DNA from 3 places in the Alteromonas sp. 4NH20-0104 genome. Region 2 is predicted to be linked to each of the others. Evidence: predicted binding sites of a transcription regulator. Region 2 holds the regulator's gene; each other region holds the start of a gene.
What was found. The regulator ArgR, encoded in region 2, controls arginine synthesis, uptake and breakdown. The targets are predictions, from matches to a motif close to ANTGAATANNTATTCANT.
Positions count from the first base shown of each region.

Region 1 (5,667 bases), on a different contig from region 2:
CGGCGAATAAGGAGAAAATGAAGTATATAAAGGCTGCGAGTAATAAGGGCGCGGTTGCAATAACTGGCTAACCATATAACCGGCCATAAAGGGCATAAAAAAGCTACCAGAAGAGTTTTGCACATACTGACAGCGGTCATTACCAAACTCATATTCGCAATCGTTTTGCGAATTAAATTTTGGCGCGGTGCGATTATGCTCTTGCAGCGCCGACTCGTAAGCTGCGAGGCATTGTCCGGTTGCTTCCGGGTTGTCCTGCTGGCAATCTTCAGGAGTCACATAAATATTCGATTGTTCCCGGCTGCCGCCACAAGCCGATAGCATAATACCGGCTACGCCAACGGCCAATGGCTTCAGGGCAAACGCCTTACGGAGTTGGTGAAGGTGAATACTTTTAGAACGTTTTTGTGAATGGCTCATCGCAAAACTCCTAATAAGTCATGCAAGCGGCGTTCAAAATACCCACGGCAATCGACATGGCAGCAAGCATGATACCGGCAGAGACTTCATTGTTGTTAATTCGCTCAGCAATTTTCGGCATAAAGCTAAAGCGCAACAATGCAAATGCCAGGCTTTGAGCTATTACCGCTACTACACCCCAAAGCGTGAAATCGATTAGCCCGAGTGAATTTGATGCGGCGCTCGCCAGCGCCAGGCTGAAGCCTACCATTGCCCCGCCAAAGCCAATTGCCGCGGCCACGTTTTTTTCCTGTTTTACTAATTTCCATTCGTCGTGGGGCGTCACCATGGCGTACACCACTTTGAAAATGAAAAGGTAAATAATGGAGACCGCAAAATACAGCGCGAAGTTTAAAAGTCCGGCCATCGACTGAGTAATCATTTCCATGTGTGTTCCTTATTGTTAGCCGTTTATGCGAATGTCGGAAGGGTGAATATCAAAACCCGTACTGATCACTAAACACCGATCAGCATTCGAACCTACGATTTTCTCTTCACCTGCGACCAGCAGGGATTCTGTTCTGTCGTTATCTATTTCACGTTCGTAAAGCATCATAAACTGATCAGTCTCACTGACATCACCGTCTTCTTCCCAGGTTTTCTCGGTCACGGCTACCGGCGGTGATTCTTCGCCCACGGCATCCCATACGCGATTAAAGCTATGGCCTTCCAGCTCATAGGTGGGGCATGAAATCTGTTGGTTGAGGCATTGTTGCCACTGAGACTGATTGCCAATGGTAGTGGTGGAGTAGAAATACCAGAGCTTCACATCAGTTATGTGATTTTCGCTCATGCCCCCATCTAGCACCACCTGCAAAAAAGCATCGTCATCGGTATAAAAACGCAGTAGCGTGCCACCACTGTCAAGTTCTGCCTGTCCCACCGCCTGAATCAAATGCTGGCTGGCAGCGCCTTCTATACACAGTTGTGGCGTGAGTAGTTTGAGCTTAAGCGCATCCAGTTCAAAGGAGCCGCCTAAGTACAGACCCATCACCTCCGGTGCGGCAGGCTTTTTGGGGGAATCTGATTTAAACCATTTTTTAAACATATCACTGCTCCGTGAGCGCATTCCAGTTAATATCGGTAATGCGGGCTTTGGCGATATAATAAAGTTTATCCTGCGGTGATATAACCGTTTTCAGTGCGGGGTTGAGTGTAACGGACTGGCCGCGTTCAGCGCCGGCACAACCTATTAAGGTGGCATCATACTGACGTTTAAACGCCATAAATAAGGTTTGGTAGCTCACCGGCTCAACCGAGTGGGGAATAGTCAGAGAAAATTGTGCCTGGCCATCGTCATCCACGCTTAATAAATCGTGGTGCAGCGTGCTGGAACCGGGGTCAAAAGCGGCTTTGGCGAGCATTTCAACCGCAACGCTGGGTGTACATTCTACCTGTGGGCAGTGCATCTGCAGCAGCCGGACCAGACTTTCATCATTAAAATAAGCAACCTGATGGGCCGACGGATTCTTTTGGGCACAATATAGCGCGGTGGTCATGGTTAAGTCGTCTTCGGGATTATCAATAAGAATGGTGGAGGCCGCGCTGATACAGGCTTTGTCCATGTCTTCATCTTTATTAAACGATTCCACCCGAACGAATTCTATACTACCGGGCATGGGATTGGTAATGTCGGCTCTGACACAAAGCACGATGTCGGGCTTTTCAGCCAGGGACTGACGTTCCTGCAGGAGTAGTTTGAGTAGTAGTAACGTGCGTTGTTCATTCCAGCCAATGACCAGAATATGGTTGCTAACATCAAGACTGGATAACCCCATAATACCTTTTCTCCATTGATTTCCCACAAAGGCGGCAACCCGGCCTACAATCATCGCAAAGATACTTAATCCCAGCGGAATCACATACAGTGCAACAATCAGTTTACCGGCGGAGGTTTGCGGTGAGAGATCGCCGTAGCCTACCGTAGAGCCGGTCACTGCGAGCCAGTAGATAAAGTCTACGCTTTCGGTCAGCGCCTGTTCATCAAATGCGTACAGCAGTAACCAGGATGATAATGCATAGAACAGCGTGGCCAGGACTATGGTGTACCATCTCGATTCAGCAAAATAGTTAAGCATTACGCGTCGGATTTTTATCCACATAATGGCGCCACTGGCAATCCTTGTTATTTATGTGCTTCCATCTTCGCAAAAAAACAGCGGTTAGTACAAGTACCCGCCTTAGGCAGACCCGAGTCTTAACCGCTTGATTTTATTTACTTGCCTAAAATGCGTGCCAGCTCATCGTCGGCCGAACTCTGGCCGCCTTTGATACCTGCCGCTGCCAGGCGCTTCTCTAAATCGTCAGACGATTCCGATGAAGCCAGTTCTTCCGCTGCTTCCAGCTCCGCGGTGCGCATTTTCTGCTTTTCCTGAATCCGCGACAGTGATTCAGTCGCCGTCTTCATTTTGCTGTTTGCGCCCATATGACGCGAAGATACCGCAACCTGAGCCTTTTGCACGCTTTCAGTCGCTTTAACCATATCAACCTGTTGCTCTAAGCGACGTAGGTTGGCTTTGGCTTGCTGAATGTTTTTGGCCAGCTGCTTTTCAGATGCATTAAACTGATCCAGATACTGTTGTTCCTGGTCGCGCTCGGCTTTTAAATCACTTACCTTGCGTGCGCAGTCCAATGCCAGTTCGCGATCATTGTCTATTGCCTTACGGGCGTGAGCTTCATACTCTTCAATCGACTGGTTAAATCCATCGACCTTTTGTTGAGACAGTTTGCACTTCGCCAGAATTTGAGTACGGGCATGATCAGATTTGCGCAACTCTTCCTTTGCTTCCCGAATTTCCTGTTCAAGAATTCTGATTGCCTGACTATCTACCACTGACTGGGCCGCTTCGTTGGCACCACCTTTCACTGCTGTGATCAGTTTTTTCCAAACAGACATAAATTTCTCCTTAAATTACTTCAAATGTGACTCATAAGCGTCAAGGAAAGCAGCCACGTTCTGGAATAACGTAGTGACTTCAATTTGAATACTCTCTGCTTTGGATTGCGCACTTAGCGCGCCAAATGCGGTGTAGTATTCCTCTCCATTAACGTTGGATATGGCCACTGTTGTGAGTGGGAAAAGCATGTGAGTTGACAGAATATCGTGGTCCAGAGCAGCTTTGTCGGCAACCTGCGATGCGTTAAACAGTAAACTCTCAACGATAATTTGTTCACCGCTGATTGCCAGCCAGGCATCCAGCCCGTCCTGATTTGCAATCAGTAAACATTCTTTTTCGCGGGTGACGACCAGGTCATCCATGTTTTTAAACAGGGCCTCAAGTTGTTCAAGATCCCATTCCATACTATATCTCCTTACCGAATCAGCTAAATGCCGTTAACTCTAGTCAGATTTACTACACTGTTGCAACGACTTTGCGTTAATTTGCGTTAATTAGTGCAACAAAGTGTGACTAAACCGATAGTCTGTTGTGTTCTCATTGCCCGTTCAGACCGATAAGGCTTTGCAAATCTGCCTGAACGAGGAAAAGTGTAGACAATTACAGTGGCAATAGTCAATAATAATTATGTCTATATGTGTAAAAAAGTGTGTCAATGTAAATTATAATTCACAAAGGGGTGTTTTTTGAAAGGGCAAAATCAATGGCGGATGGTAGTCCAACGCATCATTCGCTCAGAAATGTCGCTGCGTGGCGTTAAGTACCAGGGACTCAGTGACAAACTGGCAGAGATTGGTGTAACGCAAACGGCTGATAATCTGCGAAATAAGGTGAATAAAGGCATTTTGGGGGCTGATCTGTTGCTACAAATCCTCTACGTGCTGAAGGCAAGACCCCTGTCTGTCGAAATGATGGCAGAGATATTGGCGGCCAGTGATGACCAATAAACAGTCGAAAAGCCAGGGATATAAAAGCCGGACGGCACATAAACAAAACCCAGTCAAATTGACTGGGTCGAATAAGGAAGATGGGAGAACATCATCGCTTTGGTTAAATAATAGCCTCATTTCAAAAATATAAAAGAAATACTATGTATCGGACTGTATCCATTCGTATAAATATAAATACCTAAAGTTGGTAAGGGAATTGCAGTGAAAGTTGGTAAAAGGATGGCGCAGTGGAGTGCCCCAAAGAATTTTTTGCCAGCCTCTGCTTGTGTGGAGAGTCAGTAACCGCCGTTTTCACTCTGTTATATTCATCGTGTAATTTGCACCGGCAGCGCAGCGTTTTTAGCGCAGATGTGTTACACTCCCGCCGTTTTTTATTGCAAACCTGACTATGTTGCCGGACCCCCTTGCTGTAGGCGTGTTCCGAGTGATTAAAGATCAATTTGATACGACATATGAGCTTCATGAAATTATCAGATTTTAGTTTTACACTGCCCGAGCATTTGATTGCTAAACATCCCACTGCTGAACGCACTGCAAGCCGTTTATTACACCTTGATGGGAAAACGGGCGAGGTAGTGCATAAGCAATTTCGCGATATGCTGGACCTGGTAGAGCCCGGCGATTTACTGGTGTTTAACAATACCCGGGTTATTCCGGCTCGATTGCTGGGGCAGAAAGCCTCGGGCGGCAAAGTGGAAGTGCTGATTGAGCGAATTGTAGATGAGCATAATGCGCTGGCCCATGTAAGGGCCAGTAAAGCGCCCAAACCCGGTACCAAACTGTGGTTAGAAGGGGCCGTCGAAGTTACGGTAACCGGCCGTCAGGACGCCTTATTTGAACTGTACTTTGGTGGCGAGACTTCGGTCCTCGAGCAACTCGAGGCTCATGGCCATATGCCTTTACCGCCCTACATTGATCGCGCCGATGAAGACAGCGACAAAGAACGCTATCAAACGGTTTACAATCAGGCGCCTGGTGCAGTTGCGGCACCCACCGCAGGGCTACATTTTGATGATGCCATCTTACAAGCGCTAGCTGAAAAACAGGTTAACCTGGCTTATGTTACGCTGCACGTCGGGGCCGGAACTTTTCAGCCGGTCAGGGTTGATAATGTAATCGAACACAAGATGCACAGCGAATACGCCATAGTACCGCAGAATGTAGTGGAGGCCGTCAGGGCAACCAAAGCTGCCGGTAAACGGGTTATAGCGGTCGGCACCACTTCGGTTCGCTCGCTGGAGTCTGCTGCCCTTAACGCCAGTGCAACAGACGTTATCAAACCATTCCAGGCAGATACCGACATTTTTATTTACCCGGGGTTTGAATTCAGAGTAGTAGATGCCATGTTTACGAACTTCCAC
Region 1 covers NZ_BAAJLP010000001.1:207,538-213,204, reverse strand. The annotation lists gene AC27IB_RS01015 (DUF1190 domain-containing protein) at 1-420, opposite strand, end outside; gene AC27IB_RS01010 (DUF350 domain-containing protein) at 431-847, opposite strand; gene AC27IB_RS01005 (YjfK family protein) at 863-1,507, opposite strand; gene AC27IB_RS01000 (potassium channel family protein) at 1,509-2,561, opposite strand; gene AC27IB_RS00995 (PspA/IM30 family protein) at 2,675-3,355, opposite strand; gene AC27IB_RS00990 (DUF2170 family protein) at 3,371-3,760, opposite strand; gene AC27IB_RS00985 (DUF6471 domain-containing protein) at 4,067-4,303, shown strand; gene queA (tRNA preQ1(34) S-adenosylmethionine ribosyltransferase-isomerase QueA) at 4,768-5,667, shown strand, end outside.
Region 1: the regulator ArgR is predicted to act here: its motif matches at 4,013-4,030, upstream of AC27IB_RS00990 (DUF2170 family protein).

Region 2 (5,667 bases):
GGTGACCGGACATAAAAATTGCCTTTACTGCCGGAAGCAACAGGTTGCTGTTATACCTCTTGTTAACGGGGGTAATACAAACGCCTTATGAAAATAAATGGGAAACACACTAATGATGACAAAATCGAAGCTTAATCGCGTAGCGATTGCGGTAGCGATGTCTGTTGGTCTGTCTACTGCCGCTATGGCACAGCAGACATCTTCAGAAATCACTGGTCGCGTAGTTGGTCCACAGGGCGCACCTGCAGCGGGTACAGTAATTACTGTTAAGCACGTTCCAACCGGAAGTATTAAAACAGTCACCGCTAACGCAAACGGTCAGTTTAACCTGTCTGGTCTGCGTGTTGGTGGTCCATACGAAATTGTAATGGATTCTGACACTTTCGAAGATGCAACTATTTCAGATGTTTACCTGTCTCTGGACAGTGGTTTAAACCTGAACAACTTTGCACTGGGTGCACAAGCTGACGTTGAGCGTATCGAAGTAACTGCTTCACAAATTGCTTCTATTGCTTTTGGCCAGAAAGGTCCTTCTTCAAACTTCAGTCTTGAAGACCTGCAAAACGCACCAGCTATCAACCGTGATATTAAAGACCTGGTTCGTGCCGACCCACGTGTTTATATCGACGAAACTTTCTCAGACGGCATTCAGTGTGCCGGTGCATCACCACGTTTCAACAGCTTAACGCTGGACGGTATGCGTCTGAACGATAACTTCGGTCTTAACTCTAACGGTTACCCAACTGAAAGCATTCCTTTCTCATACGATGCGATTGAGCAGGTTGCTGTTGAATTAGCACCTTTCGACGTAGAGTACGGCGGTTTTACAGCGTGTAACATCAACGCGGTAACCAAGTCTGGTACTAACGAAGTTCACGGTTCTGCTTTCTACGATTTCACTTCTGACTCGTTTAAAGGCGATTCAATCGAAGGTAACGACATCGACAACGGTAACTACACTGAAAAACGTTATGGTTTCACTGTAGGTCTGCCTCTGATCAGCGACAAGCTGTTCTTATTCGGTGCTTATGAGAAGAAAGAAGGTGTGCGTCTTCATGAGTATGCAGGCCTGTCTCGCGCAAGTGCAGAAGAAATTGCTGAAATTACCGAAATCTCTCAAACAATTTACGGATACGATCCAGGCGGTTTCAAAGGTTCTTCTCCTGTTGAAGACGAGAAGTTACTGATTAAATTAGACTGGAACATCAACGAAGATCACCGTGCAGCGTTCACTTACAACTGGAACGATGGCTTCAATATTTCTGAATCAGATACCGGTACATCACGTCTGTCTTACGACGGTCATTTCTATGAGCGTGGTGCAGAAATCGAAACTATTACAGCTTCTGTTTACTCAGACTGGACTTCAGATTTCTCAACCGAACTGCGTATTGGTAAGACTAAACTGGATAACCGTCAGATCTCTGTCGATGCGGGAACTGGTTTCAGTGAAATGCAAATTAACCTGGGTGACACCGTTGTTTACCTTGGCCCGGATGATTCTCGTCAATCAAATGACCTGAACTGGGATAACACAACCTTTAAACTGGCAGGTACTTATCTGTTAGGCGATCATACCATCACTGCTGGTGTTGAGTACGAAGACTTAGATGTGTTCAACCTGTTCGTGCAGCAATCACGCGGTGAATATCGCTTTAACTCAATCGATGATTTCCGTAACGGTCTTGCTGGCCGCATTTTCTATAATAATGCTGCTGGTACCAACGATCCGAATGACATTGCAGCAAGCTTTAGCTTTGCCACTACGACGTTCTACTTACAGGACGACTGGTATGTTAATGACGATCTGACTTTACTGTTTGGTTTACGTTATGACAAATGGTCTTCTGACGATCGTCCTCGTTACAACGAAGCGTTTGAAACCGAGTATGCGGACTACAACAATGGTCAGGGCCTGTCTAACACCGGTAACTTAGATGGTATTGACCTGTGGCAGCCGCGTGTAGGTTTTAACTACGTGTTGACTGACGATATGGAACTGCACGGTGGTTTCGGTCTGTACTCTGGTGGTAACCCGAACGTTTGGGTATCTAATGCCTACTCCAATGACGGTGTGATCCAGGTTGCGACTACCGTTGCCCCTTGGCAGCAGGATGTTGACTTCGGTGGTTTGCCAGTTGACTTGTTTAACACCCCATTAGTAAATGGTGCGTCGCCAGGTTATGGTATTCCACAAGCTCTGTACGATTTCGTTGAAGATGCTCCAACTAACGGTTCTGCTAACAATGTGGTAGCTGTTGATCCTAACTTTGAAGTACCTACTGAGTGGAAATATGCTTTAGGTTTAACTTACCTGGCACCTGGTGACTACCTGGTACAAGCTGACATTCTTTATACTGATAAGAAAGACGCTGCCACTTATATTGAGCCTTCACGTGAAATTATCGGTTACGGCCCCGATGGTCGTCCTCGTTACGATGGTTCTAACAGCACCTTCCTGTTAACTAACGTTGACGGTGATTCAGGTGATGCAACGACTCTGTCACTGGCAGTGTCTAAAGAGTACGACTTCGGGTTAGACGTAAGTGTTGCTTATGCCTATAACGACTCTACAGACGTTAACCCAATGACCAGCTCAGTTGCTTACTCTAACTTTGTTAACTTTGCGACCAGCGATCCAAACAATCCTGGTGCCTATACCTCTAACTATAACATTCCGCACCGTTTCACACTGCGCGTAGGTTATAAGCATGAATTTATCGACGGCTATACAACGCGTTTCAACGTGTTTGCTTCAGCTAACGAAGGTCGTGGCATGAGTTATACCTTTGGTGAGGACATCGACGGATACTATGGCGATGACAATACAGGTGGCGGTCGCCAGTTACTGTACGTTCCAACTGTTGACGATGCTAGCGTAGTTTATGGTCCTGATTTCGACCTGGATGCGTTCAATGCATTCGTTTCATCTGAAGGCCTGGGCCGCGGCAAGATTGCGTCTCGTAACGGTACTAACGGCGATTGGTGGACTAAAGTTGACGTTCGTGTAAGCCAGGAACTGCCTGCGTTTGCTGAAGGTCACCGTGCATCAGCATTCTTCGTTATCGAAAACCTGGGTAACCTGTTAAACGATGACTGGGGTGTACTGAAACAAGGTAACTTCGTTTCTGAGTCAGTTGTTGAAGCTAGCGTAAATGAAGACGGTCAGTACGTTTACGAGGAGTTCCTGGGTGCCGACCAACGTGACAGTTGGTCAAGTTCTGCATCATTGTGGGAAGTTCGTGTAGGTGTAAGCTACCGCTTCTAAGCAGTCACTGCTAATCATTAAAAAACCCCGCTGATGCGGGGTTTTTTGTTTTCAGCGCTGTAATAAACATAAGCTTTAGCAATAGGACGATGTTTATACGTTGTCGAATAAATCCTCTACGCGCTGGCGCAGATTTTCAATTTTGGTGACATCGGCCGGCGCAATAAAAATAGTGTCGTCACCGGCAATGGTGCCCAGCACGCCATCTTTTTTACTTAATGAGTCCAGTAAACGGGCAATAAGCTGCGCAGCCCCCGGGCTGGTGCGAATTATCACCATCACATTATTATGCACAATATCCAGCACTAGCTGCTTGAGTGGGCTTTTCGCCGTAGGCATACCCAGTTCCGGCGGCAGGCAGTAAACCATATCACCACGGGCATTACGGGTACGAACCGCGCCAAACTTACTCAGCATACGTGATATTTTACTCTGACTAATATTGTTGAAGCCCTGGTTTTTCAGCCCGTCAACAATTTCTCCCTGGGAGCCGTAACTCTCAGCCTTAAGAATGTCTTTGAATGCCCGGATGAGCTCTTCCTGCTTCTGATTTGCCATTTAGTTCCTGACGTTTATTCGTAATTTTATGATGTTGGCCGCGCGGGTTATGCATTAATCGCTAATCGATTCGGCTAACCTGCCGGCTTGGTGTATACTCTAACCCGCGAAAGGCTCAGGGCCGGGATAGTTCCCATCCCCTAACGGTTTTCAAAACCAGTTATTGTGCCCTAATTTGCATGAAAAAGCAACATTAATGCATAACTATGCACTTATATTGAATATAACCCGATAAATCGCCCATTCGCCCGTCATAAGACTAATAGGTGATTGAGTTTAAGGCTGACATCCTTTAATGTGTTCGGCCGTTATTAAACGTGATTCTTTCCATGAGGAGAAATGGTATGAAAGTAGCCGTGTTAGGTGCTGCCGGTGGTATTGGTCAGGCGCTGTCACTGTTGTTAAAAACACAACTGCCAGCAGGTTCTGAGTTAGCTTTGTATGACGTTGCGCCGGTTGTTCCGGGTGTAGCTGTAGATTTAAGCCACATCCCCACTGCAGTTAAGGTTACCGGTCACGGTAAAGACGACCTGGCAGAAGCTTTAACAGGTTGTGACGTAGTATTAATTCCAGCAGGCGTACCTCGTAAGCCTGGTATGGACCGTTCAGACCTGTTTAACATCAATGCGGGTATCGTCAAGAATCTGGTAGAAGGCATTGCCGATAACTGTCCTTCTGCTTGTACTTGTATTATCACTAACCCGGTTAACACCACAGTTGCTATCGCTGCTGAAACACTGAAAGCGAAAGGTGTTTACGATAAGAACAAACTGTTTGGTGTTACTACGCTGGATGTTATTCGTGCAGAAACCTTCGTTGCAGAACTGAAAGACCTGGATCCAGCCAGCACTCACGTGCCGGTTATTGGCGGTCACTCAGGTACCACTATTCTGCCTCTGCTGTCTCAGGTCGAAGGCGTAGACTTCTCAGACGACGAAGTAGCTTCTCTGACTACCCGAATTCAGAATGCCGGTACTGAAGTGGTTGAAGCGAAAGCTGGCGGCGGTTCTGCTACGCTGTCTATGGGTCAGGCGGCTGCTCGCTTCTGCCTGTCTCTGGTTGCCGCTATGCAAGGCGACAACGTTGTTGAGTACACCTATGTACAAACTGATGACAGCGACGATGCTGCGTTCTTCTCGCACCCTGTACGTTTAGGTCCAAACGGTGTTGAAGAAATTCTGTCTTACGGCGAACTGAGTGCTTTCGAACAGAAAGCTAAAGAAGATATGCTGGAAGGCCTGCGTGGCGACATCAAACTGGGTGTTGACTTCGTAAACGGTTAATTCTGGTACGATATACCTGATAAAAACCGGCTGCCAAGCCGGTTTTTTTATGCCTGTAACATAGCAATAAGTTCAATCCCGCTCAGCTCATCGGATTGCTATAATTCAAAAATTGAACAACACTGGTTTTATCAGGGCAAATTGCTGGGTGAATTGTGAGAAGTCGGCTTTACGTTATATTAATCCTGCAATTGTGTAGCCTGTTGGCTTGTGGTGCTTTATCTGCAAAAGAAGCGGAGGCTGCTAACCCGTCTTTCAACGACATTCGCTTTGTTACCCATAGTCCTTCCTTATTTGATGTACTGAACCAGGAAAGGCCACCCCAAAGTCCCATGAATGCGGCGCATATGGCGTTGTTTAAAGAAATGGAGTTTAAACCCGCCGCTGAGCTTACCGTTACGTCGCGGATTATTGCGGTTCTGTCGGAGGAGACGCCGGCCTGTGCATTTATGATAGTTAAAAGCCCCGAACGTGAGGCGGCCTTCGATTTTAGTTTACCCACCGATTACCTGCTTTCGCACCGGTTATACCAAACGACTGATACACCGCCGCTGTCGA
Region 2 covers NZ_BAAJLP010000028.1:65,129-70,795, forward strand. The annotation lists gene AC27IB_RS18060 (TonB-dependent receptor) at 113-3,268, shown strand; gene argR (transcriptional regulator ArgR) at 3,362-3,826, opposite strand; gene mdh (malate dehydrogenase) at 4,171-5,109, shown strand; gene AC27IB_RS18075 (hypothetical protein) at 5,265-5,667, shown strand, end outside.

Region 3 (5,667 bases), on a different contig from region 2:
GTAGCCGGGATAGACCCGGCTATTGTGAAGGGTATTGTTATCTCACCAGGGCCCTGTACGCCAAACGAGTCTGGCGTCAGTCTCGATGTGATCCGGCAATTTGCCGGGGTAATCCCTATCATGGGCGTCTGCCTTGGCCATCAGGCAATCGGTCAGGTATTTGGCGCCCGGGTCACCAATGCCCGGCAGGTCAGGCATGGCAAACTTTCAGGTGTCAACCATAACGGCGATAGCCTGTTTAACAATATCCCCGAACACTTTGTGGTAACCCGCTACCATTCGCTGGTCATCGACCCGGCGTCGGTACCCGACTGTCTGCAGGTCGTAGCCTGGAGCGATGACGGTCAGACACCTGAGATCATGGCCATTAAACATCAGCACCTGCCTGTATGGGGAGTGCAGTATCATCCCGAGTCGCTGCTAACCGAATATGGTCATCAGGTTCTGCTAAACTTCCTACTGCTGGCTAAGGTTGTTCCAATAGATGCCGATATGAACTGTGTATCAGAATTTAACGGTCAACTCGTTACGCTGAACAAAACGATGTAAGACACTGATTACTTCAACGGTCTGATTGCCTGAACAAACACAAACATGTCCTAGCCTAAGCATTGCAAAACGTATAAGGTTCGGGTATTACATGGATATAGCGGGACTTCAATGGTAGAGCGGTTACTGGCCCCCCCAGCGTTTGCTAAACGATTCAACTATTTATTGCTGGCTCCTGAGCTCGCGAAAGCGATGGTCGGTCGGCGTGCCCCCGGCGAAGTCAGCTACGCCGAGTCAGAGCAAAGCTTTACCCGCCGTCAGTTGTTGAAAGTCGAAAAAGACGCCATCAAAAATAAGCTGGAAACCGCTAAGATCCAGGCCAATTACTTACAACAAATCAATCAGCAGTTACACGCGGTCATCGATAAAAAGCTGTTGTCGACACTCGCCGATACCCAGGATGTGTGTGAGAACCTGCTGAACTGGTCAGAACATACTACTAACCTGATTGATTTACTGGCTACCCCCTCTGCCACCATCAGCAAGGTTGAAGCCATTGCAGTGAATATTCCCTGGCTAGTCGATGAATTGCTCAAACAGGTAAACCAGCCACAGTACCGACGTCGCGATGCCCGTGGAGACGTTATTGCCGTAGACACGCTGAAAACCGCTTTGAGTTTCATTGGTATCGACAATGTAAAGCGAGTCATTCCCGCGTTAATTTATAAACAGACCCTGCCACTAATCAGTGACCCGTTCCCACAAATAAAACACAAAGTCTGGGAATACAGCCTGATTTGCGCCCGGACGGCTGAAACCATTGCCACACAACATAAGGTAAAACCGTTTGAAGCTTATTCCCTGGCGATCTTTAGTCAGTTGGGTCGCAGTGCTATTGTTAAGCTGTATTTTCGCTTGTTTGAACAGGTGCACCTGGACTTTTTACGCCATGCCCAAAAGGCCAAGCTGCGCAATTTGCACTCCGCGCTGGTGCAACTGGTACCCGACCCTAAACGCCTGTTGCCCTTAATTGATCAACACAGCGATAAAGCTGCCCTGCACTTATTTGAGTACATGGTGTTTAAACGGGTTGGCTTTACCAGTGCCATGCAACAAGTGCTGCAGGATGTCCTGCCGGATGATGCGGATCCGCTCACTCAGGTACTGCAGCAATCCCGCTACTATGCCAAGTACAGAATGTTAAAAGACAACAACCTGTTCCTGGATGATGAAAATGAAAAGTTCATAGCAGGCTGCGCCATTGCACCTGAATTACTGCAAACGCTGAATGCCCAACCGCTTCATCAGCTGCCAATTCTGACCGATCTGTGAACAAAAAGGCCTGAACAAGCCGCCAAAAAGAGAAAAAGTGCGGCTTTTTAAGCGATTCATAATCATTCAGCCGTAAAGCCTGTTTTACACACAAAAACCCCACTATAACCAGCATGGCGCAGAATCCGCCGATAATTTCGCCCTGACACCAGCATATTCATATATCTGGATAGTTATTCACATTTTATGCAATAAGTGCCAGACCCCTTGATTTTACTGCCTTACAGGAAAGGTAATAGACAAGACAACGGTCATTTAAGGTGGCATACTGGAGCGCTCAAAAATGAATTAAAGCCATAAATTCCGACGCCTGAAACACGCGAATTTATGGCGATAACTAACAGTTAGAGGTGAAAAAATGCAGGTAACCCGCGAAATGTTTGATCAAGTCATGGTTCCTAACTACAACCCGGCCAAAATGGTACCGGTACGTGGTTTGGGCTCGCGAGTATGGGATCAGGCAGGTAACGAGTTTATTGATTTCGCCGGCGGTATTGCCGTAAACGCACTGGGACATTGTCACCCGGAGCTGGTGAATGCCTTAACTGAGCAGGGCCAGAAATTATGGCACCTGAGTAACGTTTTCACTAATGAGCCGGCATTACGACTGGCCAAAAAGCTCACCGACCACACTTTTGCGGAGCGTGTTTATTTCGCTAACTCAGGCGCAGAAGCTAACGAAGCCGCTCTGAAACTGGCCCGCCGCTTCGCGCTGGAGCAATATGGTGAGCACAAGCAAAAAATTATTGCCTTTACCCAGGGTTTCCACGGCCGGACTTTCTTTACCGTAACCGTAGGCGGTCAGCCAGCTTACTCCGATGGCTTTGGACCGAAGCCTGGCGCGGTGGAACATTGTGATTATAACGATCTGGCAGCATTTGAAGCACTGATTTCAGATGAAACCTGTGCGGTAATGATGGAGCCTCTGCAGGGTGAAGGCGGTATCATTTCCCCGGACCCGGCCTTTGTGAAAGGCGTTCGTGAACTGTGTGATAAGCACAATGCGCTGTTGATTTTCGATGAAGTTCAGTCAGGCGTAGGCCGTACCGGTCACCTATACGCCTATATGGGCCTCGACGTAGTACCGGATATCCTGACTACGGCTAAAGCACTGGGCGGCGGTTTCCCGGTTGGCGCTATGCTAACCACCACAGCCATTGCGCAGCATCTTAAGCCGGGTACTCATGGCAGCACGTACGGCGGTAACCCGTTAGCCTGTGCGGTAGCAGAGCGTACCTTTGATATCGTTAACGATCCGGCGGTTCTGAGCGGCGTTAAGCAAAAAGAGCAGCTGTTCCGCGACACCCTGGCAACCATCAATGCCAAACACAAAGTGTTTGCTGAAATTCGGGGTAAGGGCCTGTTACTGGGCTGCGCACTGAATGACGACTTCAAAGGCGAGTCCCGTAAATTCCTCGACGCGTCAACCGACCAACAGCTAATGTGCCTGGTAGCGGGCGCTAACGTGGTTCGTTTTGCTCCGTCGCTGGTGATTCCAGACGAAGATATAGCAGAAGGTCTGGTCCGTTTTGAACGCGCTATTGCGAGCGTGGTAGCAGCGCGCTAATTAACCGGGAATTGCTCATGTACATTATTCGCCCTATCCGATCGAGTGATTATGACGCCCTGTATGCTGTAGCAGAAGAATCCGGCATCGGCTTTACGTCGCTGCCGGTCAATGAAAGTCTGCTCAAACGCAAAATCGGCAAGTCACTGGAAGCGTTCAGTCGCGATGTGTCAGCGCCTGGTAATGAGTCATACCTGTTCGTCATGGAAGATATTGTTACCGGTGAAGTCGTCGGGACCACCGGTATTGAAGCCGCGGTCGGCACCGACGATGCCTTTTACCACTACCATTTGGGTAAAGTAGTTCACGCCTCGCGTGAACTCGATATCCACAATACAGTGGAAATTCTGACCTTCTGTAATGACTACACCGGTGTCAGCGAAATTTGCACCCTGTTCTTGCGCGAGAATGCCCGCAAAGGTGTAAACGGTCGCTTCTTATCCAAGGTGCGGTTTTTGTTTATGGAAGAACACCGCGAGCGTTTTGCCGAAATTGTGATTGCCGAAATGCGTGGTGTGAGTGACGAAAATGGCCGCTCACCCTTCTGGGAATGGCTTGAAGAGCACTTTTTCTCGATGGACTTCCCTACCGCGGATTACATGACGGGCATCGGTAATAAGGTTTTTATTGCTGAACTGATGCCAAAATACCCGATTTACGTCAACCTGCTTAGCCAGGAAGCCCAAAACGTGATTGGTAAGGTTCACCAGAAAACTGAGCCTGCACTGCGCTTATTACAGGAAGAAGGTTTCAGTTGCCGGGGCTACGTAGATATATTTGATGGCGGCCCCACCGTGGAAGCACGACTCAGCCACATCAATACGGCGCAACGCAGCCGTCGGGCAGTCGTGCATATTGACGATCAGTCAGCCGCCCAGGACGGTGAGTTATGCTACATCATTAATACTAAAATCGCCGATTTCAGAGCGGTTGTTGCCGATGTCAGTTTCGATGAACTGACTGGCCAGGCAGTGCTTTCTCATAAGGCTGCAGCGTCGCTGGACGTGGAAGAAGGCGACTCAATTCGGTTTGCGAGCGTAAAACCTCGCAACTGATACCTAACTACACAATTACAACAGCATCAGGACAGAAATCATGCAACAAGCCATTCACTTTATTAATGGTCTGTGGGTTGCCGGAGAAGGTTCTCCAATTACTTCGGTCGACCCGACCAAAAATCAAACCATCTGGCGCGGTCAGGCCGCCTCGGCCACCCAGGTAGACAGCGCGCTTAACGCTGCCCGTGCAGCGCTGCCTCAATGGTCCGCCAAAACCGTTGAAGAACGCCTGTCACTGATTAAAAAATTCGCCGAACTGCTGGGCGAGAACAAGCAGGCGCTGGCCGCCCTGATTGCTCAGGAAACCGGCAAGCCACTGTGGGAAACCGCTACCGAAATTGGCGCCATGATTGGCAAGATCGCCATTTCTGAAAAAGCCTATTATGAACGTACCGGTACGGTAGAGAACCCGATGCCAGTAGGCAAAGCGTTTATTCGCCATAAACCACACGGCGTCGTGGCGGTATTCGGCCCCTATAATTTCCCGGGGCACCTGCCAAACGGGCATATCGTCCCGGCTCTTATTGCCGGTAATACAATCGTGTTCAAACCCAGTGATTTAACCCCAGCGGTGGCAGAAGCGACGGTTAAACTATGGGAACAAGCAGGTATTCCAGCCGGTGTCCTCAACCTTCTACAGGGTGAAGTAGAAACCGGCAAGGCGCTGGCATCTCATCCACAAATTGACGGTCTGTTCTTTACCGGTAGCTCGCGCACCGGAAAGATCCTGCACGAGCAATTTGCCGGCCATCCAGGCAAAATTCTGGCGCTGGAAATGGGCGGTAACAACCCCTTAATCGTCACCGAAGTAGCCGATACCAAAGCCGCTGTCCATGACATTATCCAGTCCGCTTTTGTCACCTCGGGACAACGCTGTACCTGTGCTCGTCGCCTGTTTATCCCAGCCACTGCCGCCGGCGATACCCTGGTTGACGCGCTGATTAATGCCACGAAAAAGATCGCCGTGGGGCATTACGATGCTGAACCTCAGCCCTTTATGGGCGCCATGATCAGTGCAGCCGCCGCCGCCGGAATGGTAAAAGCCCAACAACAATTGCTGGACGCCGGAGCCTCCGCTTTAATCCCCCTGCAGCACCTTGATGAGCAAACTGGCCTGGTAACGCCCGGCATTGTCGATGTCACTGCCATTGCCGACACCATGGAAGATGAAGAACACTTTGGTCCGTTACTGAAGATCATTCGTTATACCGATATAGATAC
Region 3 covers NZ_BAAJLP010000013.1:88,034-93,700, reverse strand. The annotation lists gene AC27IB_RS11210 (anthranilate synthase component II) at 1-549, shown strand, start outside; gene AC27IB_RS11205 (HDOD domain-containing protein) at 661-1,821, shown strand; gene AC27IB_RS11200 (aspartate aminotransferase family protein) at 2,180-3,388, shown strand; gene astA (arginine N-succinyltransferase) at 3,406-4,443, shown strand; gene astD (succinylglutamate-semialdehyde dehydrogenase) at 4,484-5,667, shown strand, end outside.
Region 3: the regulator ArgR is predicted to act here: its motif matches at 1,986-2,003, upstream of AC27IB_RS11200 (aspartate aminotransferase family protein).